Regions from separate parts of the Janthinobacterium algoris genome, predicted to be linked through region 1. Evidence: predicted binding sites of a transcription regulator. Region 1 holds the regulator's gene; the other holds the start of a gene.
What was found. The regulator NrdR, encoded in region 1, represses ribonucleotide reductase genes. The targets are predictions, from matches to a motif close to CACNANATNTNGTG.
Positions count from the first base shown of each region.

Region 1 (14,408 bases):
CAGGTGCGATTCGAGCACGTCCATTTCACGCTGGAAAGCGGCGCGCATGGCGCGGCGGGCACCGTCGAGCACGGCGCCGACGTCCAGCGCTTCGCGCGAACCGTAGGAAGCCTTGCCCTTGATGAATTCGCCCATGCCGGCGTCAAAAATACGCGCCAGCGCGCCGCTCTGGTCGCGGTTGCCGTTGGCACTTTGATGCAGCGCATGCAGGTTGCCGCCGGCCCAGAAGCTGCGTTCGAATTCGATGGTTTGCTTGCGCGCCTGGCGTACGGCAAACATCTTGCGGAAAATGTAAGTCCAGCTGGTCAGGGAAATCAGCAGCAGCAGGGCCATGATCAGTTGCACGATCAAATGGGCATTGGAGATGAGCGCGAGGAAAGAAAGATCTTGTGTAACGTTCATTGGCTGGCAGTCTGTTGGGTGAATTGTCCGGGGGTGGCGGGTAGGGCTCAGGCGGCGCGCATGCGGGCCGCCACTGCATCAGGCACGGCGCACGGGCGCAATGCCGAGTCGACGCAGCCGATTTTGACGCGGGCCGTGTTCAGCAGGCGCTCGCCGCACCAGGCTTGTTGCAGGAAAACAATGGAGGCGCGCCCCATTTTTTCTATGCTTAATGTTAATCTTACCGTGTCATCGAGCCTGGCTGGCGCATGATAGTCGGCGTTGACGCTTTTGACAACGAACATCGCGTCGTGCTGTTCCAGCAATGCCTGCTGGCCCACGTCGATGGCGCGCAGCCATTCGGTCCGCGCGCGTTCGAAGAATTTCAGGTAATTTGCGTAATAGACGATGCCGCCGGCGTCGGTGTCTTCATAGTAGACACGGACGTTCCAGGTAAAGACTGAAGGCATGTTTATTGCGCCAGTAGTGGGATTGAGCAACATTTTACGCGATTTTTCTTCTTGTGACTGTGGGCGCTTGCTGGATAGCCATGCAAAAGCTGCATATAAAATGCACCGCAGTATAGTAAATCCAGGGTACACAATGGCAAGCTTCGTAACATACGCTTACATGCCGTGGCCAGGTTTAAGTTCAGCTTAAGAGCCGCAGTCTTGCCCCGGGGCGGCTTGTGGCCGTGCCTGGGCTGCTTTGGCGCGCGGCGATTATAGCCGTACGCTTGCATTCCTTGCTCAATTTGGGCACTTAACTTACAATTTGCATTCCATTACGTCTCACGTAACTGGCGAAAAGTCGGAGCGATCCCCACATTGTGGCGGTCGGCAAACCGGCGAAAGGTGGGCACCCACCGGGAAACGTGAGATTTTTCATCAGCCGTTCGCCTGGGTAGCCACTATGGAAAAGCACGAAGAGGCTGCCTATCCAATGTTGTTATTCACTTAACGTCGGCTCCCCTCATTCGATCCAACCTGCCAGTACAAGCACCCTCATACTTGGAGTTTTTACATGTTTGCAAAAGATCATACCCTCGCCAACGTCGATCCTGAATTGTTCGCCGTCATTCAAAAAGAGAACACGCGCCAGCACGACCACATCGAACTGATCGCGTCGGAGAATTACACCTCGCCGGCCGTCATGGAAGCGCAAGGTTCGCAGCTGACCAACAAGTATGCCGAAGGCTATCCAGGCAAGCGCTACTACGGTGGCTGCGAATTCGTCGACATCGCCGAGCAACTGGCCATCGACCGCGTGAAAAAACTGTTTGGCGCCGAATGCGCGAATGTGCAGCCGAACTCCGGCTCGCAGGCAAACCAGGGCGTGTTCTTTGCCATGCTGAAACCAGGCGACCTGATCATGGGTATGTCGCTGGCCGAAGGCGGCCACCTGACCCACGGCATGCCGCTGAACATGTCCGGCAAGTGGTTCGACGTGGTGTCGTATGGCTTGACGGCGGAAGAAGACATCGACTACGAGGCGATGGAACGCCTGGCCCGCGAACGCAAGCCGAAACTGATCATCGCCGGCGCGTCGGCATTTTCGAAAAAGATCGACTTCGAGCGTTTCGGCAAGATCGCCAAGGAAGTGGGCGCCTACTTCATGGTCGACATGGCCCACTACGCGGGCCTGATCGCCGCCGGCCTGTACCCGAACCCGGTGCCGTTCGCCGACTTCGTCACCTCGACCACACATAAATCGTTGCGCGGCCCGCGCGGCGGCATCATCCTGATGAAGGCTGAACACGAAAAAGCCATCAATTCGGCCATCTTCCCTGGCATCCAGGGCGGCCCGCTGATGCACGTGATTGCCGGCAAGGCTGTCGCCTTCAAGGAAGCGCTGAGCCCTGAATTCGTCGAATACCAGAAGCAAGTGATCAAGAACGCTGACGTGCTGGCGAAAACCCTGATCAAGCGTGGCCTGCGCATCGTGTCCGGCGGCACTGAATCGCACGTCATGCTGGTCGACTTGCGCGCCAAGAACCTGACGGGCAAGGAAGCCGAAGCCATCCTTGGTTCCGCGCACATCACCTGCAACAAGAACGGCATCCCGAACGACCCGCAAAAACCCTTCGTCACCTCGGGCATCCGCCTGGGCAGCCCGGCGATGACGACGCGCGGTTTCAAGGAAGCGCAAGCGGAAGAAGTGGGCAACCTGATCGCCGACGTGCTGGACAATCCGCATGACGCCGCCACCATCGAACGCGTGAAAGCGGCCGTGAAAGTGCTGGCTGACGCGCACCCGGTGTACGCATAATTATTTGTCCAGAATGTGTCATACAGAGTAAGATTCTGTCTGACACATTCCAGTCGTGCCCAAGGGCGCCCGGAGTGATTCGGGCGCCCTTTGTACAAGGGCGGCGATTTCCCTCATTATTACTATAAAGTTGTAGCCAGCTCATGAAATGTCCATTTTGCCAGCACGGCGATACCCAGGTTCTCGATACGCGCGTATCGGAGGACGGGGATGCCATTCGGCGCCGCCGCCGCTGCGGCAAATGCGACAAGCGTTTTACCACCTACGAACGCATTGAACTTATCATGCCAGCCGTCGTCAAAAAGAATGGCAGCCGGACGGAGTTCGCTGCGGATAAGTTGCGCGGCAGTTTGATGCTGGCCTTGCGCAAGCGTCCCGTCGCGGCCGCCTCCGTGGATACGGCCATCGCATCCATCCAGGAAAAATTGCTGACCAGCGGCTTGCGCGAAGTCGATTCCGGCTATATCGGCGAACTCGTCATGCAGGAACTCAAGCGTCTGGACAAGATCGCCTACATCCGCTTCGCCTCCGTCTACAAGAATTTCGAAGACCTGGCCGAGTTCCAGGATGCGATTGCCGAAGTGGGGCAGGCGCGCAGCAAACCCTGACGCTCACCTGACGTTCACTTTGTCGAAGATGGGGCCGGTTGTGCGCCCCGTTTTCACCACGCCAGCGCTCGGCTGGCAAGCCGCCTGATCAATCCAGGCGTTTTTTTCTCCTTCACTTTCTCCCTCTCTTCCTTCTTTTCTCGGCGACGTTTGCGCTGCCTCATGCCTGCGTTTCTGCGCGCGCCTATCGTGTAGCTGGGCCGGGCGTCCGCGCGGCTCCAGTCCGGTTTTCATTCTCTCAGCAGGAGAAGCTCATGCATAGCGGCGCGCGTGGTCCCATGGATGGCAGCAGCCTTGTCGAGGTGCTGGTGTCGCTGCTGCTGTTGGCGCTGGGTCTGCTGGGTGCCAGTATCCTGCAACTGAGCGCCCTGCGCGCGCGCCATGAATCGGCGCTGCTGTCGGCGGGCGTGCAACTGGCCGCCGGCATGGCCGAACGCATACGCGCGAACAGCGTGCTCATGCATGGTCCCGATGTAGGCAATTCCTACCTGAACGTGGCCTACGCGGCGGCGGACGGCGCCGACGCTGGCGGCGGCGCTCCCGACTGTTTCGGCGCTGCCGCCTGCAGCGCGGCCGAGCTGGCGCAATTCGATATCGCCGAATGGAAACAGCAACTGCAATCGGTCTTGCCTGGCGCGCGCCTGCGTATCTGCCGCGACGCGCCTGCCTGGGATGCCGCCGCCCAGGGCTTGCCTTGGGCGTGTAGCGGTGGCAAAGGTGCGCCCATCGTCATCAAGCTGGGCTGGCGCGCCCGCTTGCCCGATGGCTCGCCCGCCGTGAATGCGGCAGGCGAGTCGCTGCCCAGGCTGGCATTCCAGCTGGGCGGAGGCGGCGCATGAATGGCATGCCTAACGCATGGCGCCGGTATCGGGGCATGAGCCTGATCGAGTTGCTGGTGGCCCTGACTCTGGGCGCGCTGCTGATGCTGGCGGCCAGTACCATGCTGCTGGCGGCCAGCGGCAGTTATGGCGACCAGTCCGCCAGTGCGCGCCTGGACGACAACGGCCGCTATGCGCTCGACAGCATCGCCCGCGCCGTGCGCCAGACGGCGTATGTGAATTGGGACAGCAGCGCCGCGCCCGTCGCCCATGCCGCGCACGACAGTGCCAATATCGCCGGACTCGACGCGCACAGCCTTGGCAAGAACAGTGAAGGCATCAGCGGCGCGCTGCCCTACGCCTTGCATGGCAGCGACGTGCTGGCCCTGCGCTATTACGGCGCCGGCAAGGAGGCGGGCGGCGACGGTTCCGTGCTTAATTGCGCCGGCTTTGGCGTGGGCGCCGCGCAAACGGAGGCGCAGCGGGGCTGGAGCATTTTCTATGTGGCGCAAGGTGCCGATGGCGAAGGCGAGCTGCGCTGCAAATACCGTGGCGCGAACGGCTGGGGCGCGGACGCCGTCATCCGTGGCGTTGACGGCTTTCAGGTGCTGTATGGGCTTGACACGGATACGCTGCACGATGGCTTGGCGAACCAGTATGTCAATGCCAGCGCGCTCGACGCCTACGATGCGGCGCTGGTGCTGGCGGGGGCGGATGCGGCAGCGCGCCAGCGCGATTTTCACCGGCGCACGCACTGGAAGCGCGTGGTCAGCGTGCGCGTGGCGCTGCTGTTGCATGGCGAGGCGGGCCAGCTGGACAAGATGGCGGAACTGGGGCCGGCGCAATTCGACCTGTTCGGCAAGGCGTATGCCGAGGCGCACGGCGCCGGCGACACGGGCGTACGCGTCGCGCGCGCGTCCTTGCCCGCGGCAACGCGCGCCAGGCTGCGGCAACTGGTGCAGGCGAGCATTATGCTGCGCAACGGGCCGGCCTAGGCGGGCGCCACGATGGCTGGCACGGGCGTCCGCTGTCGCGTAGTTCGTGTACGCCATGGTGGCGCCACCCTCGTGTATGTGCTGTGCTTGCTGGTGATCATCCTGCTGCTGGGTATATCGGCGGCGCAGATGGCCTTGCAGGGCGAAAAGGCGGCACGCGGCGAACGCGACCGGCAAATCGCGTTTCAGGCGGCGGAGGAGGCATTGGTGGATGCGCAGAACGATATCGAAGGCTTGCCCGGCGCGCCGGGACGCAGCAGCCTTTTCGCATCAGGCAGTGCGGCAGGGTTCGCGGACGATTGCGGCGAGGCAGGCGCACTGGGCTTGTGCCTGCCCGCAGCCCCGGATGCGCCGGCGCTCTGGTTGAGCATGGACCTGGATGGCGCCGAAGGGACTAGCCGCGCGGTTCCATACGGCCAGTTTACGGGCGCCGCCATGCAGACGGGGCAGGGTTTCCTGCCGTCGCGCCGGCCCCGCTACCTCATCGAATTGCTGCCGTTTCATCCGCCGGGCGCGCAGGCGGCGGTAGTGGCCGGCGGTCTGGCCACGGAAAGCTATGTATACCGCATCACGGCCATCGGTTTTGGCGCGCAGGAAAGCACGCAAGTCGTGCTGCAAAGCTACTACCGCAAGCAGGCGGCTGGAGCGGGGCCATGAGGGCGTTGTCATCCGCTTTGCCGTCCGCTTTGCCGTCCGCGTTGCTGCGCGCAGGCCGCGTCTGGCGGCTGTTGGTTGGCCTGACTTGCGGTGGCGTCCTGGCGGCCGGCGTCCCTGCGGACGCCGCCTCCACGGTGGCGCTGGCGCGGGCCGACGCGGGCTTGCACGGTGCGCGCGTGCCGCCGAACCTGCTGCTCAACCTGTCCCTTACACATGCGGCCGCCGCCGCCGCACATGGCGGCGACTATGCGCCGCAGCGCGAGTACGCCGGTTACTTTCATACGCGCATGTGCTACAGCTATCCGTATCGCAGCAAGGATGGCGCCATGCTGCCAGACTTGCGCGTAGCGACCGCTTACTTCTCCGTGTTAAAGCCGGCCGATGCGCTGCACGGCTGCGGCGGCGATAGTTTCAGCGGCAACTTTCTCAACTGGGCCAGCGCCAGCATGCTCGACATTGTGCGCTATGCCTTGACGGGCGGCGACCGCGTCATCGACGAAGTGCGCAAGACGGTGCTGCAGCGCGCCTATCTGCCCGACGCCGACGGCCCCATCGATTTCTTTGCCCATCCCACCTTTTTCCCGCGCAAGGTCCTGCATGCCAACGTGGCGGCGGCGACACCGTTTGCGCTGGCACAACTGGCCATCGTTTCCTGCCGCAACCGCCTGCTGTTCGGTGATGCCAGCCTCAGCCAGTCTGCGGGCGGCAGTTGCGACGCGCCAGGCTTTGCTGCCACGTACGGCGTATTCCTTGCGCGCGTACGCGTGTGTGACGCCGATGAAGGGCCGCTGCGCGACGACTTGTGCCTGGCGTATGGCAAGAACTACAAGCCGGTGGGCGCCGTGCAGCGCCATGGCGGCAGGGTGCGCGTGGGCGTGTTTGGCCACTTGAACGGCATGCCCGCCAGCGCCGGCCCCGTGTATGGCGGCGTGCTGCGCGCGCCGCTGGCCCACGTAGGCAGGCAGCGCTGGAGCGCGCCCGATTTTTTGCCGCAAGACAATGCTGACGCCGAGTGGAATCCCGCCACTGGCGTATATATAACCCAAACTGCGGCCCAAGCTGTGAACCAAACTGTGGCCCAAACTGCGGGCCCTGGCGGCGCGGTGACCGCTTACATCAATGGCCTGGGCCGCAGCAATGCGGGGCATCCCGGCGGGTACGCCAGGGCGGCGCCGCTGGCCGAACTGTTGTACGAATCGCTGCGCTACCTGCAGGGACGGCAAGCGAGCGCCGTGGTGCTTCCCGCCACGGCCCCACCTGCCATCGACGACGGCTTGCCTGTCGTGACGCAATGGAGTGACCCGCAGACGGCCAGTTGCCAACGCCACATCGTCGTCAGCCTCGGCGATGCGGGCATGGCGGGCGACCGTTACGTGCCCGGCAATGTCCCGGCGACGCCCGCATCAAACGGCGACCGTGCTCGCGCCGCCGATGGTTTCGTGTCGCCGCCGTTCGATGCGATGGCTTGGACGCATGCGGTGGGCAGTCTGGAAAGCGCCGGCGCACAGGGCAATCCCGCGCCACGTCCCGAACTGGCCGCACTGGAACTGCTGGCCGACGCAATGGGCGGCGCCAGCTACCATGCGGCGGGCCTGGCCTACTGGTCGCATGTGCAGGCGCTGCGTCCTGGCGCCAAGAACGACGGCGTTGCAAAGGTCGAGCACTATGCGGGCGACTTGCGCCAGGGCGACCCGGCCAGCGTGCCCGCCGCCACCCCTTTATTGTTGGGGGCCAAATATGGCGGCTTTCTCGATACAAACGGCGATGCCAACCCCTACAAGAGCGCGGCGGGCAGTGCGGTAGACGAGTGGAGCCTCGATGGGCGCTGGCCTAGCCATTACCTGCCCGGCAGCGATCCGGCCGCCCTGATCGCGGGATTGCGCGCAGCTTTCGTGGTCGCCGACAAGGGCAGCTTGCCGGTGACGCTGGCGGGGCCGGCGCTGATGGCGCTGGCCAGCGGCGCGGAAGAGGCATACTGGTTTCAGACGCAGATGCGCCTGGCCGATGGCAGCATGACCTTGTCGCGCACCGCGTTTGCCGTGGGAGCCGATGGGACACTACTTCCCGGCAAGCCATGGTGGCGCGCCGGCGGCCGTGATAAACCCGTGCCGGATGGCACGCCCGCGTCCTTGCGTCCCGTCTATACGCTCGACGCCAAGGGCAGCCTGATGCCGCTGGCCTGGAACCGCCTCGACGCGGCGCAGCGGGGCGCATTCGACGGCGGCGATGGCCGGGGCGAGGCGCGCCTGGCGTATCTGCTGGGCAAGCGCACGCACGAGGCGGGCCAGCCAGGCGGCTTCCTGCGGCGCCGCGCGGGAAGCCTGGGAGCGGCGCCGCATGGTAATTTGCTGTACGTGGGCGCGCCGGGGCTGGGCATGCCGGGCGCCGACCATGGCTTGCACCGCAAGGTGTTGCTGCAACGGCGCAGAATGCTGTACCTGGGCGCCAACGACGGCTTGCTGCATGCGTTCGATGCGCGCACGGGCAGCGAATTGTTTGCCTATCTGCCGCAAGCGTTGCTGCACGCCGCGGCAGCCACTGCGAGCACTCACTACAGCCCCGGCCCGCTGCTCGACGGCGCGGCGGCCACGGCAGAAGTGCTGACGCTGGGGCGCTGGAAGACGGTGCTGGTGTCGGCCATGGGTGGTGGGGCGCAAGGCGTGTTTGCGCTTGACATCACCGACCCGGCCCGCTTCGCGCAAGACGGGGCGTTGTGGGAATTTACGGATCGTGACGATAAGCTCATGGGCAATGTGCGTGCGCCACCCGCTTTTGCCCGCATCAATATGGGCGGCAAGGAGGGCGCTGTGGCCTACCGCGATTTCGCCATCGTCGCCAGCGGCTACAACAACCATGTTGATGACGGCAAGGACACGATGGCGCCCGCATCGGCGGCCGCCATCTTCTTGCTGGCGCTGGACAAGGCGCCCGGTACGCCCTGGTTGTTAGGGAGTAATTACTTCCGCCTCAAGGTGCCCGTGGTCAGCGGTGGCGATGGCGGCCATGGCGCTGATGCGGGTGGCGATGCGGACGCCATACACCACGCGCTGGGCCCGCCCGCCGTGGTGCCGGGCGGCGACGGTGCGCTGGCGTATATGTATGCGGGCGATTTGCAGGGCAATATCTGGCGTCTTGACATGGTTGGCGGACCGCCGTGGAAAGAGGGCCAGGGGCGCAAGCTTGTCTTTGTTGCGCGCGATGCGCTGGGCCGGCGCCAGCCCGTGACGCAGCAACTGACAGTGGCTTACGCGCCCGGCGGCGGCTATGTGCTGCTGTTCGGCACGGGCAAACTGCTCGAAGCGGCCGATACCTGGCCCGCCGCCTTTCTGTCGCAGTCGTTTTATGCCGTGCACGACGATTTGCGCGATGCGTCCCCTACGCGCAGCCGGGCCGGCCTGGAGCGGCGCAGCCTGGGCGAGGCGGTGGGTGGCGTGCGCGTCGATGGTGCCGAACTGCGCTATACGGGCAGCGACGCCAGGCACGGCTGGTACCTCGATTTTCTCAATCCCGCGCAGACGGGCGAACGCAGTGTCAGCAGTCCCGTACTGGCCGCCGGCAAGGTGCTGTTCAACACTGTCCTGCCGGGGCGCGATCCTTGTGCCAAGCCCGCCACGCGCCTGTACGTGCTCGATGTGCTGAGCGGCTTCGCCGCTGATGGTAGTGGTGTCGTGCAGGCGGGCGAGCAGACGGGGCGCTTGTTCGATGGCCTGGCGCGGGCACCGCCGCTGGCGCTGGAACTGAACAGCACGGTGGGCGCCGTCACGGCCGCAGGGCGTGCCGAGGGGCGCAAGGAACTGGCCGTGCTGCAACCGGGCTTGCCCGGTGCGGCCAGCGGGGCGGGACTCAAGGCCGTCAGCGCACCGCTGCCAGCGCGGCGCCTCAGTTGGCGCGAAGTGGCGAACTGGCGCGAATTGCACGAGGCGGCCAAGAAGAAATAGGCGCCGGCATGGTTGGCATGTCGACAGTGAATGACGCACGGGCCGGCGCATCGCATCGGCTGGCGCTTTTTGGAGAAGGGGGCGTCGCATGGGTGCGCTGGCGAGGCGGAACTGGTCCGCTGCAAACGGTGGCGGCCTCCGCGGCTTCAGCCTGATCGAACTGTTGGCTGCGCTGGCGATCATGAGCCTGCTGCTGGCGCTGGCCGTGCCTGCATATCACGGTCATGTCGTACGCGCCAAGCGCGTGCAGGGGCAGGCGGCCCTGCTGCGGCTGATGCAGCAGCAGGAGCGCTATTATTCGCAAAACAATCACTATCTCGCATTTTCCTCGGCCTCGCCGGCGCCGCCATTTCCGTGGTGGTCCGGCGACGGGCCGGCTGCCAGCGCGGCCGGCAGCGCGTATGAAATCGAGGCGCTGGCCTGTCCCGGCATGCTGATCGGGCAATGCGTGTTGTTGCGGGCCATGCCGGGCACGTCCAAGGTCGATACACAGTTCCAGGATGCCGATTGCGGCGTCCTCTCCTTGAGCAGCATGGGCCAGCGCGGCAGCAGCGGCCCCGCCAGCCATTGCTGGCCCTAGGCCATGGCGACGCACAAGCATCTACCTCGGGCGGGGCATACCCTGCTCGAATTGCTGGCAGTGCTGACGATGGCCGCGCTGTTGGCCGCCGCCGCCATGCCCGGCTTGCAGCAGGTGCTGGCGCGCCAGCAGGTGCGCGCGGCGGCCACGGACTTGTTTTCGGCCATCGAATTGACGCGGGCGCAGGCGATGGCGCGCGGACAGCGCGTGCTGCTGATGCCGGCCGGGCCCGGCGGCACGGACTGGGGCACGGGCTGGTTGGTCTTTATCGACCGCAATGCCAACCTGGCGTTCGACGACGGCGACGAATTGTTGTTCCGTCAGGGGCCGCTGCCGGCGGGCGTCACGGCCCAGTTCGCGTTTTCATCGGCCACGGCGCCGTTTTATATCGCCTACAATGGCGCAGGACGCAGTTGCAGCGCGAGCAATAGCTTGGCGGCGCGCTGGGGTACCTTGTCCCTGACTTTGGGAAAGCAGGTGCGCCATATTAAAATCAATATGCTGGGCAGGGTGCGCGTGTGCGACCCACAGCAGCAAGCGAGCAATTGCAGCGGCGTGGCCGACAGTTCCTAAGCCGACTTATTATCATTCACTATCATTCATTATCAAAGAAGCCCGTGGAAATACTCAACGATATCGATGGCATGCGCCTGGCGCTGGAATGGGCGGCGCGCGGTTTGTACACGACCTCGCCCAATCCCCGCATCGGCTGCGTGATCGTCAAGGATGGTCAGGTGATCGGCGCCGGCGTGACGCAGGCGGCCGGGCAGGATCATGCAGAGGTGCAAGCGCTGGCGAATGCGGCGGCGCGCGGCAACGACGTGCGCGGCGCCACGGCTTACGTTACCCTGGAACCGTGCAACCACCATGGCCGCACGCCACCCTGTTCCGATGCGCTCGTGCGCGCGGGGCTGGGACGCGTCGTGGCCGCCATGACGGACCCGAATCCGCTGGTGGCGGGGCAGGGGCTGGCCAAGCTGCAAGCGGCCGGCATCGCCGTCACCACCGGCGTGCTGGCGGACGAAGCGCATGAAATGAATATCGGCTTCTTTTCGCGCATGCAGCGCGGCAAGCCATGGGTGCGCCTGAAAACGGCAGCCAGCCTGGACGGCATGACCGCCTTGCACAATGGCCAGAGCCAGTGGATCACGGGGCCGCAAGCGCGTGCCGACGGCCATGCTTGGCGCGCGCGCGCCTGTGCCATCCTGACAGGCATCGGCACGGTCAAGGCCGACGACCCGCAATTGAACGTGCGCGCCGTCGAGACGCCGCGTCAGCCGCGCCGCATCGTCATCGACAGCCGGCTCGACATCAGCCTCGATGCACGCATCTTGCAGGGAGGCGGCACGTGGATCGTGGCGGCCGTTGCCAACCCGGAAAAGGAAGCGCAGCTGCGCGCCCTGGGTGCGGAAGTCATCTTGCTGCCGAACGCGGCCGGCAAGGTCGACCTGGCCGCGCTGATGCTGGAACTGGGGCGTCGGCAATGCAATGAAGTCCATGTCGAGGCCGGCTCCAAGCTGAACGGTTCGCTGATCCGCGAAGGCTGCGTCGACGAGCTGCTGGTCTACTTGGCACCCACCTTGCTGGGCGATGCGCAAGGCATGTTTGCCTTGCCCGCATTGACGGATCTCAAACAGCAGCGCACTTTGCAATTTCACCAGGTTCAGCAAGTGGGCGAAGATGTGCGTATCCTTGCAAGATTCGCCCAGCGCAATTAATACTTTCACACTTTTAACTATAGGGTTAGCTCCATGTTTACAGGAATTGTTGCCGCCATCGGCAAGATTGAAACCGTGCAAGCACTCGACGGCGGCCTCGATGCCGGCGTGCGCCTGAACATCCACGCGGGCGGCTTGCCACTGGCCGACGTGGCCCTGGGTGATTCGATTGCCATCAATGGCGCCTGCATGACGGTGGTGGAAAAGTCGGACACGGGTTTTGCCGTCGATGTCTCGCGCGAAAGCCTCAATTGCACCGTGGGCCTCGATACCACCACGGAAGTGAACCTGGAAAAAGCGCTGACCCTGGCCGAGCGCCTGGGTGGCCACCTGGTGTCCGGCCATGTCGACGGCCTGGGCATCGTGCGCAAGTTTGAAGCCGTCGGCGAATCGTGGGAACTGGTCATCGAAGCGCCGCACGAACTGGCGAAATACCTGGCCTTCAAGGGTTCCGTCGTCGTCAACGGCGTGTCGCTGACCGTCAACAGCGTGGAAGACCTGGGCGCAGGGGCCGTCAACGGCTGCCGTTTCTCAATCAACCTGATTCCGCACACGATCGCCATGACGACTCTGAAACACTTGACGGTCGGTGGCGAGGTGAACCTGGAGATCGACCTGATCGCCCGCTATGTCGAACGCATGCTGTCGCTGGACAAGGTTGCTGCTTGATATAAGAACACAGCACTAAACGCAGCACTACAGCCTCCGCCTCGCCAAGCGTGTGTTGCTTTTCTATCAGACGCGCATACTATGAAGCTTTCCGCAGTGGAGGCTAGCCATGGACCCGATTTCGCGCGCTACCGTGCCCAACACCATCCCGGTCACGTCCCGCGTGGGCGCAACGGCACCTCTAGCACCGCTGGCGCCGGCGTTGCCCGTGCCGTCGTCCAGCGCAGCGGCGGCCCTGGCCATGCTGTCCTCGACCCAGGTCGATATCTCTCCGCTGGGGCAGTTCTTGTCCGGCGTGGCCTTGTCGCGCCGGCAACTTCTAGCCTTGCAGGGTGCCACGGACGAAGCCAGGGCGGCGAATACCCCCGTGAATGTCAATGACGACTTGCTGGCGCTGGCGCGACAGCTGACGGAATCGTTCGCCCAGCTGCAAACGAGCGGCATCGATGCCAGTCAGCTGGCGGCGGCTGGCGACACGCCGGGCAGTCTGGCGCAGCGCTACGATTTGCTGTCGGGCGACGGCACCACGGATGCGGCGGCCGCGCTGGCGCAAGACGGCAGCTTGCTCACGCAGGCACAGCTGGCCCGCATCGGCATCGATTTGCGCAATGAAGATGTTAATGCCACAACTTTGCAGGCCGCGTATGCGGCCGACAGCCATGCCACCCTGGATGCCTTGCAACAAGGAACGGATGTGCTGGCGCAGGTGGGCGCCGTGCTGGTCCAGCGGCAGGGCGCGCCGCTGGCCGCCGTTGTGGTAGCGGATTTGACGGGTGAAGCACTGCCGGCCAGCGCTGCGCAGGCCTCGCAGCCGCAAGCTGTCGACCTGGCGCCACCGCAGACGGACGCCATTGCGCAGCGGCAGCGGGAACTGCAACAGCAACTGGAAGCGGAAGAGCTGAACCTGGACTTGCAGGAGTTGCGGCAGCCGTCGCCGGCAGCCGTCACCATCGATGAGCAAGACTTGCTGCAGGCGCAGCGGGTAGACAACCAGCGCGTGGATGCCCAGCGCATCGACAGCGAACGCATGAATACCGATCAGCAGGCGCAGCAGGAGGAGGCCGCGCGGGCGGCCCGGGCGGCTTCCGCTCGGACGCAGTCATTGGCGCAAGCGGACGCCGGCCTGGCGACGGCGCAAGCCCAGCTGGCCCAGAAAAATGCGCAGGCGCAAGAGCTGGCTGCGCAAAACGCGGGCCAGGCCGTGCCGCCGCCTTCATCGCAAGACCCGGCCGTGGCGGCGGCCATCGCCGCGTATAACCTGAACAATGCAGCCCTGAATCCCGGCTTGATGAACCGGCCAATGCCTGCCAGCGATTCGCGCCTGCCGCTGGTGGCGCCCGTCGCTGCCGTGGAACCCGTCAAGCCCGTGACGAAAATCTAGGGCAGCAGGGTAGCGTCCAGGGTAATGTTGGCTTTTAGCAGCTTCGATACGGGGCAGCCGGCCTTGGCCTTGCCCGTCAATGCCTCGAATGTTGCCTGGTCGGCGCCCGGTATCTTTGCTTTCAGGATCAGGTGAACGGCCGTGATGGCAAAGCCGTCGTCCACCTTGTCGAGGGTCACTTCGGCCGTCGTTTCCATCTTTTCCGCCGTCAGGCCCGCTTCGCCGAGGATCAGCGACAGGGCCATGGTGAAACAGCCCGCGTGGGCGGCGCCGATCAGTTCCTCGGGATTGGTGCCGGGCTTGCCTTCGAAGCGGCTGGCAAAGCCGTAGGGATATTCCTGCAAGGCACCGCTGCGCGTGCTGATGGCGCCCTTGCCGTCTTTGATGCCGCCTGA
Region 1 is NZ_JBNYXZ010000029.1:30,526-44,933, reverse strand. It holds gene tolQ (protein TolQ) at 1-402, opposite strand, end outside; gene ybgC (tol-pal system-associated acyl-CoA thioesterase) at 450-851, opposite strand; ZMP/ZTP riboswitch at 1,167-1,293, shown strand; gene glyA (serine hydroxymethyltransferase) at 1,405-2,649, shown strand; gene nrdR (transcriptional regulator NrdR) at 2,793-3,257, shown strand; gene pilV (type IV pilus modification protein PilV) at 3,512-4,096, shown strand; gene ACQ4W7_RS27920 (PilW family protein) at 4,102-5,070, shown strand; gene ACQ4W7_RS27915 (pilus assembly PilX family protein) at 5,083-5,727, shown strand; gene ACQ4W7_RS27910 (pilus assembly protein) at 5,724-9,665, shown strand; gene ACQ4W7_RS27905 (type IV pilin protein) at 9,754-10,245, shown strand; gene ACQ4W7_RS27900 (GspH/FimT family pseudopilin) at 10,249-10,818, shown strand; gene ribD (bifunctional diaminohydroxyphosphoribosylaminopyrimidine deaminase/5-amino-6-(5-phosphoribosylamino)uracil reductase RibD) at 10,890-11,963, shown strand; gene ACQ4W7_RS27890 (riboflavin synthase) at 11,997-12,632, shown strand; gene ACQ4W7_RS27885 (hypothetical protein) at 12,742-14,013, shown strand; gene ACQ4W7_RS27880 (OsmC family protein) at 14,010-14,408, opposite strand, start outside.

Region 2 (14,408 bases), on a different contig from region 1:
CGGTGACGTGATTGGCTGCCAGCGCGCGCGGCAACGCTTCCGGGTCGCCCGAGATATCCTTGGGTCCCAGCCACAGGGTGGCGCCCACCAGGTAGGCGATCCAGATTTCCTCGAACGACATGTCGAAGGCGACGGAAAAGCCCTGATAGACGGTGTCGTCTTGCGTGACTTCCAGCACGGCGTTTTCGCTGCGCAGGAAGTGGCAAATGCTGCGCTGATTGATCAGGATGCCCTTGGGTTTGCCCGTGGAACCCGATGTGTAGATCACATAGGCCGGGTGTTCGGGCAGCACGGCACCGCGCGCGGGCAGGTGTTCGCCCTGCGCGGCGGGGGCCAGCAAGCCTTCCGCCGTCCAAACGGGGCGCTTGACGCCGGCATCAAACAGGCGCGGCGCGAACTGCGCGCAGCTGACGACGCCAGCGCCATTGGCGTCATCGAGGCATACTTGCAGGCGTTCCACGGGCGTGTCTTCATCGACGGGCAGCCAGGCGGCGCCCGCCTTGGCAATCGCCGCCTGCATCAGCAATAGAGGAGCGCCGCGCGGCAGCCACAGGCCCACGATGTCGCCGGGCTTGACGCCGGCCGCCACCAGGCGCGACGCGGCCAGGCCCGCCTGCGCATCGAGTTCGGCATACGTGATGCGGCGCTCGCCATCGATCAGCGCGATCTGCTGCGGGCAGCGGCGGGCCGTTGCCTCCAGCAGGTCGGCCAGCACTTCCTCGCGTAGCAGATCCGGTCGCGGCGGGCCGTACAGGATGTCGGCGTGGGTGGAAGGGATGCCTGGGCTGACTGCGGTGAAATCGTTCATGGATGACGCTTATCTGTAGTGCGGTGTGAGGAATCTGACGGGCTGCGCATGGTGCACAGCACAGTTGATACAGTACAGCACGCAAGATATTTCAGCGTTGCAGAACGGGGAATTTCGCGGGGTTTTCAGCAATTATGTGGCTGCAGGTTCAACTGCCATGATTACGGAATGTAAAACGCGGAAACATGGCGCCGATTTGCGCCACAGTGCTCGCCGCCGGATAACCATGCAGGGGGTGGCCGACCAGCGCCGCATCCGCGCAGCCTTCGGCGCGGAACTGCTGCAGCACGTAGTTATCGACGCCCTTCGCGGCCAGGGTGGTGGCCAGGGCCAGCAACTGTTCGTCCGGCAGCAAGTCCGGGTGGGTGGTGGTGCGGCATTCGTAAGCGACGCCGCTGGCGAGGATAGCGTCCAGGCAGGCGCGCGCGGGTTCGCCGCTGCCGGCCACGCGGGTCACAAGACGATAGTCGGCAAACGGCGCCTTGATGTCGAAGCCGACCCAATCGACCAGGGGCAGCACTTCCTGCAGGCGCTGAGGATAGATGCAAGCCGTATGCAGGCCGATGCCGAAACCCAGCGCCTTGACATCGCGCATGGCGCGCGCCAGTGCCGGGTCCATGCAGGCTTCGCCGCCGCTGAAGACGACGGCGTCGACCAGGCCCAAGCGGCGGCGCAGCCAGGTCAAGACGTCCTGCCAGGGCATGGCGCCTTCCGGCGTGCGCGCCTGCAAGTGCGGATTGTGGCAATAGCCGCAACGCCAGGGGCAGCCCTGCACGAACACCACGGCCGCCAGCTTGCCCGGATAGTCGGTGGCGGAAAAGGGCGTCAGGCCGCCCACTTTCAAATCAGCCGCCATGGCAGGCGGGCTGGCCAAGCCGGGCGCTCGCTTCCGTAAAATACTGGCGTTCATGGAATTCGCCCTGCTTGCCGATGTTGAACGAGGCGACAGGGCGGTGATAGCCCATCACGCGGGTCCAGATTTCGCAGCGCTGGCGTTCGGTGTCGAGCAGGGTGATGGCGGGAGTAACGTCGGGACGTGCGTTCATGGTGTTTCCTCAAGTGATGGAGCAGGGTGGGCTTGCTTGCGGGCGATCAGTTCCGCGTCGCAGGTGGGGCAGAATTCGTGTTTTCCGGCCAGGTAGCCGTGGCGCGGGCAGATGGAAAACGTGGGCGTGACGGTGATGTAGGGCAGCGAGAAGCGGCTCAACGCGCGTTTCACCAGTTCGCGGCAGGCGTTGGCGTCCGACAGTGCTTCCGTCATGTACAGGTGCAGTACCGTGCCGCCCGTGTACTTGCGCTGCAGCGCATCTTGCAATTCCAGTGCCTCGAACGGGTCGTCCGTGTGGCCCACGGGCAGCTGCGACGAGTTCGTGTAATACGGGTTATCGACCGTGCCGGCTTGCAGGATGGCCGGATAGCGCTTGCGGTCTTCGCGGGCGAAGCGGTACGTGGTGCCCTCGGCCGGTGTCGCTTCCAGGTTGTACATGTGGCCCGTCTCTTCCTGGAATGCCACCATGCGGGCGCGCACGTGGTCGAGCAGGCGTATCGCCAGCGCATGGCCTTCGGCGGACGTGATGTCGTAAGCGTCGCCGCTGAAATTGCGGATCATTTCGTTGATGCCGTTCACCCCCAGGGTGGAAAAGTGATTGCGCAGGGTGCCCAGGTAGCGTTTCGTGTAAGGGAACAAGCCTTGCTGCATCAGTTCTTCGATGGTGCGGCGCTTGATTTCCAGACTGACTTTCCCCAGTTCCAGCAGGCGGTCCAGGTCGGCCAGCAGTGCCGCTTCGTCGCCGCGCCACAGGTGGCCCAGGCGCGCGCAGTTGATGGTGACCACGCCCAGGGAGCCCGTCTGCTCGGCGGAACCGAACAGGCCATTGCCTCGTTTCAGCAGTTCGCGCAAGTCCAGTTGCAAGCGGCAGCACATGGAGCGGATCATGTTCGGCTTGAGTTCCGAATTGATGAAATTCTGGAAGTAGGGCAGGCCGTAGCGGGCCGTCATCTCGAACAGGCGTTCCGCATTTTCGCTATGCCAGTCGAAATCCTCGGTGATATTGTAGGTGGGGATGGGGAAGGTGAAGACGCGGCCCTTGGCGTCGCCCGCCATCATGATCTCGATATATGCGCGGTTGATCATGTCCATCTCCGCCTGCAGCTCGCCATAGCTGAAGTCCATCTCCTGGCCGGCGATGACGGGAATCTGCTCGCGCAGGTCGTCCGGGCAGACCCAGTCAAAAGTGAGGTTGGTGAACGGCGTCTGCGTGCCCCAGCGCGATGGCACGTTGAGGTTGAAGATCAGCTCCTGCATGTACTGGCGCACGTCTTCGTAGCGCAGGCTGTCCTTGCGGATGTAGGGTGCCATGTAGGTGTCGAAGGAGCTGAACGCCTGCGCGCCGGCCCACTCGTTTTGCAGGGTGCCGAGGAAATTGACGATCTGGCCGATGGCGCTCGACATGTGTTTCGGCGGGCCCGATTCGATCTTGCCCGGCACGCCATTCAAGCCTTCATGCAGCAGGGTACGCAGCGACCAGCCGGCGCAATAGCCGGCCAGCATGTCGAGGTCGTGGATGTGCAGCGCCGCTTCGCGGTGTGCCGCGCCCACTTCCGGCGGATACACCTGGTCCAGCCAGTAATTGGCGATGACCTTGCCCGACACATTGAGGATCAGGCCACCCAGGGAATACCCCTGGTTGGCGTTGGCGTTGACGCGCCAGTCGCGCCGTTCCAGGTATTCATTGATGGACGCGGCAACATCGACCTGGCCGCGTGTGGGGGGAACTGCATTCGTCGTCATGAAACCTCCAATAAACACAACATGCGGTGTTTTTATGAAGGTTATCTACTAAATGTAGTGCCGTCAAAGGGGGCGTGCAAGCGATTCGCGTATCCTTGATCCAGGTGAAAAATACACCTCAGCCGGTTTTATTCCAGCGCGTTTCGCGCAGGATCAGCCAGCTCGCGCAAAAGAACGCGGCGCCACAGGCGGCGATGCTGGCGACGGAGGCGGGCAGTACGTGGGTCCAGATTTCCAGCGGCGAATAGGTGCTCCAGCTGGCCACGCGCGCATCGAAGGTGGCGTAGTTCGCCAGCAGCCAGTAGATGGCCAGCAGGCCCGTGCAGATGGCGGCCTGACGCAGCAGCGGCAATTGGCGGCGCGCGAACACGGCCAGCAGGAACAGCAGCAGTACGCCCGGATAGGCGCCCAGCACTTCCGGCGACAGCATGGAGATGGTCCCTGCGTTATCGCCATCGGTCGGGCCGGCCCACTGCACTTGCAGCGCGGTGAGGAACAGGGTCAGAAGGAAAATCAGCAGCGGTTTGCGGGTCATGGTGGGCATTTAAACAGGAGGAAAGACAGGCATTTTACAGCCAGGTCAAGCAAGTTGAAGGTGCGCCAGCCATGCATGCATTCCTTCACCTGCGTCAACGACTGGGCATATGGGCGGGGCTATAGTCTGCAGCCTGAGCCGATACAGGACTGTGAATATCATGATGCTTGAATCAACTACCGCCACCCGCGTGGCCGGACCGCTGGAACTGGTCTGCCCCGCCGGCAGCCTGCCTGCCCTGAAAGCGGCCGTCGACAATGGCGCCGATACCGTTTACCTGGGCTTTCGAGACGCCACCAATGCGCGCAATTTCGCCGGCCTCAATTTTGACGAGAAGGCTATCGCCGAGGGCGTGCGCTATGCCCACCAATACGGACGCAAGGTGCTGCTGGCGCTGAATACCTATCCGCAGCCGCACAACTGGGCCGTGTGGCGCAGCGCCATCGACCGTGCCGCCGCGGCGGGCATCGACGCCATGATCGTTGCCGATCCGGGCCTGATGGCCTACGCGGCGCAGCACCAGCCGCAGCTGCGCCTGCACCTGTCCGTGCAGGGCTCGGCCACGAATTATGAAGCGATCAACTTCTATCACGAGCACTTCGGCATCGCCCGCGCCGTGCTGCCGCGCGTGCTGTCGATGGCGCAGGTGGAGCAACTGATCAGCAAGACGGAGGTGGAGATTGAAGTGTTCGGCTTCGGCAGCCTGTGCGTGATGGTAGAAGGGCGGTGCGCGCTGTCGTCGTATGCGACGGGCGAGGCGCCGAATACGCACGGCGTGTGCTCGCCGGCCAAGGCCGTGCGCTGGCTGGAAACGCCGAACGGTCTGGAGTCGCGCCTGAACGGCGTGCTGATCGACCGCTACGCGCCCGGTGAAAACGCCAGCTATCCCACCCTGTGCAAGGGGCGTTTCGAAGTCAATGACGAAGAGTATTACGCTATCGAGGAGCCGGCCAGCCTGAATACCTTGGCGCTGCTGCCGCAACTGATCGCCATGGGCGTGCGTGCCGTGAAAATCGAAGGCCGCCAGCGCAGTCCCGCCTACGTGGCGCAGGTCACGCGCGTGTGGCGCGAAGCGATCGATGCCTGCCGCGAAGGCAAACCGCGCTACGCCGTCAAGCCGGGCTGGATGGCGGCCATGGACAAGCTGGCCGAGGGCCAGCAGCACACACTCGGCGCCTACCATCGCTCCTGGAAATAGCAAAACCTACTGCGCGTCCCGGGGCGCGGCCTGCGATGCTCACCGTGCTTGAGCACGGCTGCGCTTCTCGGCCTCGCCGCGAGCCGCTCGCTACGGTTTTGTCACTTAAACATACTGGAAAAGGCATGCTAAAACTATCGTTGGGTCCTTTGCTGTACTACTGGCCGCGCGCCACCGTCTTCGAGTTTTACCAGCAGATCGCCGGCACCGCCGTCGATATCGTGTATCTGGGCGAAACCGTCTGCTCGCGCCGGCATGAACTGCGCCTGGCCGACTGGCTCGATATCGCCGACATGCTGGCCGCTGCCGGCAAGGAAGTGGTGCTGTCGACGCAGGCGCTGATCGAGGCGGGCGCCGAACTGGCGACCCTGCGCCGCATCACGGGCAATGGCCGCTATACGGTCGAGGCCAATGACATGGGCGCCGTGCACTGCATGGAAAAGGGCGCGCCCTTTGTCGCCGGCCCCCATTTGAACCTGTTCAATGGCCCCAGCCTGCAACTGCTGGTGCGCCTGGGTGCGCGGCGCTGGGTGATGCCGCTGGAAATGGGACAGGCGGCGCTGGCCGAGATGCAGCGCCAGAAACCGGAAGGGCTGGAGACGGAAGTGTTCGCCTATGGCCGCATGCCACTGGCGTTTTCCGCGCGCTGCTTCACGGCGCGCAACCGCAACCTGCCGAAGGACGACTGCGGCTACAGTTGCCTGGAAGAACCGGACGGCCTGCTGCTGCGCACGCGCGACGAAGTGCCGTTCCTGGTACTGAATGGCACGCAGACGCAGTCGGCCCTGGTCTACAACCTGGTGCGCGAACTCGACGCCATGCGCGACATGGGCGTGGCGGCGGCGCGCATCAGTCCGCAGGCCATGCATACGGAGCAAGTCATCGCCATCTTCGACCGCGCCCGCCGCGGCCAGGTTAGCGGCGTTGGCGCTCAGGCCCAGCTGGCGGCTTGCCAGCCGGCCGGTGCCTGTGACGGCTACTGGCACGGCCAGCCCGGCATGGAACAGCACGCCGCTCATTGAACCCATCGAAAGGAAGCACTATGCAAGATCAACTGGACAGATTGCCCGTCCCGGCCAAGCCCGCCATGAGCAAGGCCGCCATGTCGTACCGATTGCCCGAACCGCTGGCCGAATTGCTGTCCAAGCTGCCGCCGTATCCCGCCTCCTGGCTGTTCGTGCAAGGCTTGAACCGCCTGCTGGCGCCGCAATTGCCCGACGATGTGCGGCGCAGCCTGGAGGGGCGCAGCCTGCGCCTGCGCTTGCTCGATGCGGGCATCGCCTTCGATTTCGAGTGGCAGGGCACGGTGTTCGTGGCCGAGCGCTATGTGGACGTGCCGGACCTGTGCATCGCCGCCAGCGTGCATGACTTGATGCTGCTGGCGCGGCGCCAGGAAGATCCTGACACGCTGTTCTTCAGCCGTCGTTTGAGTCTGGAAGGCGATACGGAGCTGGGGCTGCTGTTCAAGAATACGCTCGACGCCATCGAACTGCCGCCGTTCGATTTACAGGCGCTGGGACCGCGCCGCGTGCTGGCGCATCTGCGCGACCGGGGCGCGCGGGAAGGCTGAGCGGAGCAGGGGGAGCGGAGAAGGGCTGGAGCAAGCGTTCAGTGGCGGCAGTGGCCGCAGGCGCCGCTGCAGGACGGCAGTTGTTCTTCATCGGAGGACTCGCCCATGAAACCGGCGTCGTTAACGGCCGCCAGCAGGCGCTCTTGCGTAGCCAGCCGTTCGTCAAATTGCACCGTGGCGCCGTGGCGCGCCAGCGAGACGCATACGGTGGCCACGCCCGAGACGGCTTCGAGCGCGCCCGTCAACCTGTCGGCGCAGCCTTCGTGATCCATACCGATAATATTCAAGCGCGCTGTTTGCATGGGTTCCTCTTGTTTTTCAAATAAAAAAACAGCGTAGGCGAGGGGCGCGCATGCCGTCCAGAGCAGCACGCAAGATTTATTTTCTATTTGCGGTTTTATTGATCTGGATTAATTCCCTCTCTCCAAGATAGCCTGGAACTGCTGTTGTTTTATACACAGTTTCCTTATTCCAGTCGACAAGTGTGGCATGCTGCGCGATACTGTCATTCTGATAAGAACGCTGATGAAAGCGCTGGAAAGGAGGGGCCATGCAACGCCGCCCTCTGCTTATGCTTGCCGGCCTGTGGCCATTCGGCGCGGCCGCCGGCACGCCGTTGCCGCTCGTGTATCCGCGCCACCAGGCACTCAATGATCCGCAGCAAGGCTACGTGACGGCTTTGCTACAACTGGCGCTGGCGCGTTCGGGCCGGGCGTATGCCTTGCGCCGTTCCGCACTGCGCATGGTGCAGACGCGCGCCATGCAGGAAATCGCCACGGCGTCGGGCAGCGTCGATGTCGTGTGGGCCATGACGAGCCGTGTGCGCGAAACGCAATTGCTGCCGGTGCGCATCCCCATCGACCGTGGGCTGATCGGTTGGCGCGTGGCCCTGATCCAGGCGCGCCAGCCGCAGTTGCTGCGCGCCGTACGCAGCATAGCCGCCCTGGCGCGGCTGTCTGCCGGCCAGATGCGCGACTGGCCCGACTCCGCCATCCTGCAAGCGAATGGCTTGCGCCTCGATACCTCGAGCACCTACGAAGGCCTGTTCCAACAACTGGCGGCAGGGCGCATCGATTACTTTCCCCGTTCCGTGATCGAGGCGCAAAGCGAACTGGCCAGCCATGCGCAATTGCCGCTGGCGCTCGATGCCCACCTGGTCATCCGCTACCCGGCCGCGCTGTATTTTTTTGTCGGCAGGCACCGGCCGGAACTGGCACGCCACATTGAAATCGGACTGGAAAGCATGCTCGCCGATGGCAGTTTCGCGCAGCTGTTTCAGCACTATTTTGGCCGTCTCGCAGATGGCCTGAAGCTGTCCCATCGGTACGTGCTGGAGCTGGCCAATCCTGACTTGCCGGAGGAGACGCCGCTGGCGCGCAAGGCACTTTGGTATCGTCCACATCATTACTAGTGGTTTTATTGATCGGTGTCAAACCACCTCTTCAATCGTGCGCAGGATGTTTGATGAAACGCAAGGCGAGTTCAACAGAACACCTGTTGACACTTATAAAGTTTTCGCCGAACATAATTCTACTTTGCAAGATTTTACCCGCACAAGGCGCCATGGCAGCTGTCGTGCAGGACACTGTGCGCGCGTTCAACAGCCAGCTGCGGCCAGCCATCCTTGTAACCATCCGTTATCTTTTCGAAGGTTCGTCCATGCTCGATTCGATCACGTCAGTATTGCACCAAGTGCCAGAATTGGCCCTGTTCCTGGCGCTGGCGCTCGGCTATGCGATAGGGCAGATACGCTTCGGCCCCATCCAGCTCGGTGGCGTGTGCGGCACCCTGATCGCCGCGCTGCTGATCGGCCAGCTGGGCATCACCCTGGACGCGAGCGTCAAGAATGTCTTCTTCATGCTGTTCATTTTTGCCCTCGGCTATGCGGGCGGTCCCCAATTTTTTGCCAACCTCAACGCCAAGGGCTTGCGCCTGGGCCTGTTGTGCCTGATCGAAGTGGTGGTGGTGCTGGCACTGGTGCTGCTGGCCACGCGTTTCCTCGGTCTTGACCAGGGCACGGCGGCCGGCATGATGGCGGGCGCGGCGACGGAATCTGCCGTCGTCGGCACGGCCACGGACGCCATTTCCAAGCTGGCCTTGCCGGCCGCCCGCATCGCCGAGCTGCAGGCCAACGTGGTCACCGCGTATTCCATCACCTACATCTTCGGCCTGATCGCCATTGTCATCGTCACCAGCCAGATTTTTCCGCTGTTGTTGCGTGTCAACCTGCGCGAGGAAGCCGATAAATTGTGGGAAAAGATGGGCGGCGCGCAGACCGATGGCGACGGGGTGCAGGCGACGCCGGAAATGGTGGGCCGCGCTTACCGTATCAGCCGTGGCGCGGGACGTCGTCTCGATGCCTTGCAGCATATTTTTGCGGGCCGCGCCAGTATCACGCGCGTGCGCCGGCATGGCAAGGTATTGCCTATGGAACCCGCACTGCGCCTGCGCAACAACGACGAAGTGCTGGTGATCGGCCACCGGCCCGCGTTGGTGGCGGCTGAAGCTATCCTGGGCGAGGAATTTGCTGACACGACAGGCTTGAACATGGCCGTTTCGGCCGTCGAAGTGGTGCTGCAGCAGGCGGGCCTCGTTGGCCAGCCCCTGCGCCAGTTGGCCTTGCCTTCCGGCGTGCATGTGGCGGCCGTCGTCCGTGGCGAGCACAGCATGCCGCCCCTGCCGGATCTGGCCTTGCAGCGCGACGACGTGCTGCGCCTGTATGGCACGACGGAAGGGCGCGATCTGAACACGGCGCTGGCCGCCATCGGCAAGCGCGTGCCCTCGGGTGCGCGCAGCAACATCGTCTACGCCAGCATCGGCATCGTGCTCGGTGTGTATATCGGCGGCTTTACCGCCAAGCTGGGCGGCATTCCCTTTTCGCTGGGCACGGGCGGAGGCGCCTTGCTGACGGGCCTGGTGTTCGGCTGGTACCAGGCGAGAAAGCCGGGCATGCCGGGTATTCATCCCAGCGCGCTCGACATGATGAAAGATATCGGCCTGGCCACCTTCATCGCCTGCGTGGGCCTGGCCTCCGGACCGCAGGCGATCGATCTGATCCGCCAGTACGGGCTGTCGCTGCCGCTGATGGGGGTCTTGATCGCCGTCATTCCCGCCTCGCTTTCCTTGCTGGTAGGTCACTTTTTCCTCAAGCTGGAAGCGCCCGTGTTGCTGGGTGCCATCGCCGGCCAGCAGTGCAGCACGCCGGCCCTGTCGGCCGTGCAGAACGCGGCCGGCAACTCGACACCCCTGTTGGGGTACACGATTACGTATGCCATCTCGAACGTGGTGCTGCCTTTGCTGGGACCGCTCATCGTGGCCCTGGCCGGCTCCGTCCACGCATGAGGCACAGGTAGTAAAGAATTCCTTCAACACGAAAGGCGGTCTGTATGGAATGGTTGCATGAGTTATTCAAGAAGTCGCCTGAAATTGCCTTGTTTCTCTCCCTGGCAGTGGGCTACTACATCGGCAAGATCAAGTTCGGCTCGTTTCAGCTGGGCGGGGTCGCCGGTTCACTCCTGGTGGCGGTACTCGTCAGCCAGGTAGGCGTCGCCATCGATCCCGGCGTCAAGTCAGTGCTGTTCGCCCTGTTCATTTACGCGGTTGGCTATGAAAGCGGACCGCAGTTTTTCAATTCCCTGGGCCGCCAGTCGGTGCGCGAAATCATCCTGGCCGTGGTGCTGGCCGTGACGGCGTTGCTGACGGTGGTTATCATGGCCAAGGTCTTCGGCCTGGACAAGGGCCTGGCGGCGGGTGTGGCGGCGGGCGGCTTGACGCAGTCGGCCATCATCGGCACGGCCGGCGACGCGATCACCAAGCTGGGCCTGGCGGCCGACGAGGTGGCGCGCCTGCAGGGCAACGTGGCCGTCGGCTATGCTGTGACGTATGTGTTCGGCTCGTTTGGCGCCATCATCGTCTGCGTCAACATCTTGCCGAAACTGATGAAACGCACCATCCGCGAAGATGCGATCAAGGCGGAAACGGCGCTGCAGGCGGGCGTGCAGGTGCTGGGGCCGGGCCAGACGCCGGCCGCGCCGGACCTGATCGGCCGCATCTACGACGTCGGCCCGGGGGCCGGGCGCTCAGTGGCGGAAATCGAAAGTGCCCATCCGAACACGGCCATCACCATCGAGCGCGTCAAGCGCAATGGTCAGATCATCGACGTCAGTCCGGACCTGGTGCTGGCGGCCGACGATGTCGTCCTGCTGGTGGGCAGGCGCGAAGCCATGCTCAGCGTCTCTTCCCAGCTGGGCAAGGAATTGCTTGCCGTCGAAGGCATGGAACTGGTGATGCAGCGCCGCGACATGGTGCTGACCAACAAGGCTTACCATAACAAGACGGTGGGTGAAATCCGCAGCGGCACGGCGCCGGGCGTGCGCCACGGCATCTTTGTCGTGCAGCTGAGCCGTATGGGCAAGATATTGCCCATGCAATCAGAAACCGTGGTGCAGACGGGCGACGTGGTGACCATTTATGGCGCCGAGCAAGATGTCAAGCGCGTGGCGGCCGAAGTGGGTTACATGATCGTACCGAGCGCCAAGACGGACTTCGTCTACATGGGCGCCGGCCTCGTCGTCGGCTTGCTGGTGGGCTTGCTGGTGGCGCGCATCGGCTCGATTCCTCTGACCCTGGGCAGCGGCGGCGGCGTGCTGCTGTCGGGCCTGGTATTCGGTTGGTTCCGCGCCAAGCGCCAAACCTTCGGCTACATGCCCAGCGGCGCCGTGCAAATCCTGAAAGACCTGGGCCTGGCCGGTTTCGTCGCCGTCGTCGGCCTCACGTCCGGCCTGCAAGCCGTGCAAACCGTGCGCGAACATGGCCTGACCCTGTTTGGCGTGGGCGTGGTGGTCACCATCTTGCCGATGATCTTGACCATGCTGATCGGCCGCTACATTTTGCGTTATGACAACGTGGCCGTTTTCGCCGGTGCCTTGTCCGGCTCGCGCAGCGCCAATCCCGCCTTCGGCGAAGTGCTGAATGCGGCGCAAAACTCGATTCCCACCGTGCCGTTTGCCATCACGTATGCCTTGGCCAACGTTTTCCTGACCTTGCTGGGGCCGCTGATTGTGGCCTTCGTCTGAGTCTGCATGCATTTGCAAGAGCTCTTTGCAAGACCCTTTGCAAGACCCTGAACATTGTGATTCTATAAGGAGTAGCAAAAATGGATTTCAGTAACCCCGCCAAACTCGCCCTGTTGAGCCCATTCGAATTGAAGGATGCGCTGATCCAGACGGCCAAGCAAAGCAACCGCCTGATGCTCAATGCGGGCCGCGGCAACCCGAATTTCCTGGCGACCACGCCACGCCATGGCTTCTTCCAGTTCGGCCAGTTCGCCATGACGGAAGCGGAGCGTTCGTATGTGTACATGGAAGACGTGGGCGGTTTCCCCACGCGCGACGGCATCGAGGCGCGCTTTGAAATTTTCGTGCGCAAACACGAGGGCAACCCAGGCGTGCATTTCATCGAGGCGGCCGTGTCGTATGTGCGCGACCAGCTGGGCCTGAGCGCGGGCGACTTCATCTATGAGATGTGTGAAGCCATCCTCGGCTGCAACTATCCCGTGCCGGACCGCATGCTGCGCCTGTCCGAGAAAATCGTCGGCCAGTATATTCACCGCGAAATGATCGGCGACCATCCCTTCGTCGGCAACTTCGACATGTACGCCGTCGAAGGAGGCACGGCGGCCATGACGTATCTGTTCGCCAGCCTGAAGTCGAACCACATCATCCAGGAAGGCGACACGATTGCCCTGGGCATGCCGATCTTCACGCCGTACATCGAAATTCCCCAGCTCAATGATTACAAGCTGAACACCGTGCATATCGATGCGCCGCAATCGAACAATTGGCAATTCACCAAGAAAGAGCTGGACAAGCTGCTCGATCCGAAAGTGAAAGCTTTCTTCCTTGTCAACCCCAGCAATCCGCCATCCGTCAAGATCGACGATGAAACCCTGGAATACATCGCCAAGATCATCAAGAAGCGCCCCGACCTGATCATCCTCACCGATGACGTGTATGGCACGTTTGCCGACAATTTCGTCTCGCTGTTCGCCATTTGCCCGTTCAACACCATCCTCGTGTACTCGTTTTCGAAATACTTCGGCGCGACGGGCTGGCGCATGGGCGTGGTCGCCACGCATGAAAACAATGTGCTTGACGACAAGATTGCCAAGTTGCCGGAAACCATCAAGAAGCAGCTGGACGCGCGCTACCATTCCATCACGACCGAGCCGCGCCAGCTGAAATTCATTGACCGCCTGGTGGCTGACAGCCGCACGGTGGCGCTGAACCACACGGCCGGCCTGTCCACGCCCGTGCAGGCGCAGATGACCTTGTTCTCCCTGTTCTCGCTGATGGATGAAGAGCAAAAGTACAAGCAGTCGATGAAACGCATCGTGCTGCGCCGCAAGGAAGCGCTGTACCGCGAACTGGGCTTGCCGATGGTGCACGACGCCAATTCCGTGCGCTACTACCACTTGCTGGACATGGAGTCCTTGGCCGCGCAGATGCATGGCGTGGAGTTTTCGCAATGGCTGCTGAAAAAGCTGAAACCGAACGAAGCGCTGTTCCGCCTGGCAGAGGAAACGGGCGTCATCCTGTTGCCTGGCCGCGGTTTCGGCACCACGCATCCTTCCGGCCGCGTCTCGCTGGCCAACCTGAACGAATACGATTACGCCAACATCGGTCGCGCCATCCGCAGCATGGCGTCCGAGTTCTTCGCCGTGTTTGAAAAGGAAAAGGAGAAGGGCGGCAAGAAGGCGAAGAAGTAAATCGCTAGCCGCTTACTCTGCGTAAAACGGGCGCTGCGCAAGTGGCGCCCGTTTTTATGTGTCAGGCCCAGTAACCAATAGTGCAGGCTGGAATAGACATCCGTGGATATAATTGCTATTGTGAAAGTATAAACATGGCAACCCCGTGCTTTCCCCTCATTCATTGACTGGACGCTACATGGGCAGATTGCAAGAACACTTATCATTATTGCTGGCGAGCGCGCTGGGCGCCGCCATGCCCGCCCAGGCGCAGATGCCGGCTGGCGCACCGCTGGGCTTTAGCGAAGCGCTGCAGCAAGCGGCAGCAGCCTCGGGCGCCGTGCAGGGCGCCGCGCTCGACGTGCGCGCAAAAACACTGAAGGCGGAAGCCTTGTCGAATATCGATGGCCCTTCGGTGGACTTGACGGCGTTTCGCGGCCGCTTGTCGACGGATTTGAGTATCGATACCAGCGGCTTGTCCGGCGTGGTGGGCGGCATCGGATCGGTGCTGCCGCCGATTCCCGGCTTGCCCACGCCACATATTCCCAATTCCCTGAACCGCGAAGTGGTGACGGATTTGACCTCGTTCGGCTTGCTGGGCATGTGGCCCATCTACACGGGCGGGCGCCTGGACGCCGTCAAGGGCCTCGCTTCCAGCCTGACCCTGGCCGCGCAAGCCGAGCGCACGGAGGCGGAAGAGCAGCTAGCCACCTTGGTGGCGCAGCGCTATTTTCAATTGCTGCTGGCCAAGCGCGTGGTGG
Region 2 is NZ_JBNYXZ010000015.1:40,561-54,968, reverse strand. It holds gene ACQ4W7_RS20955 (Pls/PosA family non-ribosomal peptide synthetase) at 1-808, opposite strand, end outside; gene ACQ4W7_RS20950 (anaerobic ribonucleoside-triphosphate reductase activating protein) at 957-1,664, opposite strand; gene nrdD (anaerobic ribonucleoside-triphosphate reductase) at 1,654-1,854, opposite strand; gene ACQ4W7_RS20940 (ribonucleoside triphosphate reductase) at 1,851-3,599, opposite strand; gene ACQ4W7_RS20935 (hypothetical protein) at 3,718-4,134, opposite strand; gene ubiU (ubiquinone anaerobic biosynthesis protein UbiU) at 4,295-5,332, shown strand; gene ubiV (ubiquinone anaerobic biosynthesis protein UbiV) at 5,458-6,354, shown strand; gene ubiT (ubiquinone anaerobic biosynthesis accessory factor UbiT) at 6,375-6,902, shown strand; gene ACQ4W7_RS20915 (heavy-metal-associated domain-containing protein) at 6,941-7,204, opposite strand; gene ACQ4W7_RS20910 (hypothetical protein) at 7,453-8,313, shown strand; gene aspT (aspartate-alanine antiporter) at 8,466-10,244, shown strand; gene aspT (aspartate-alanine antiporter) at 10,289-11,977, shown strand; gene ACQ4W7_RS20895 (bifunctional aspartate transaminase/aspartate 4-decarboxylase) at 12,058-13,668, shown strand; gene ACQ4W7_RS20890 (TolC family protein) at 13,847-14,408, shown strand, end outside.
Region 2: a site for NrdR is predicted at 3,646-3,659, ahead of ACQ4W7_RS20940 (ribonucleoside triphosphate reductase). Genes of this name have one in related genera too.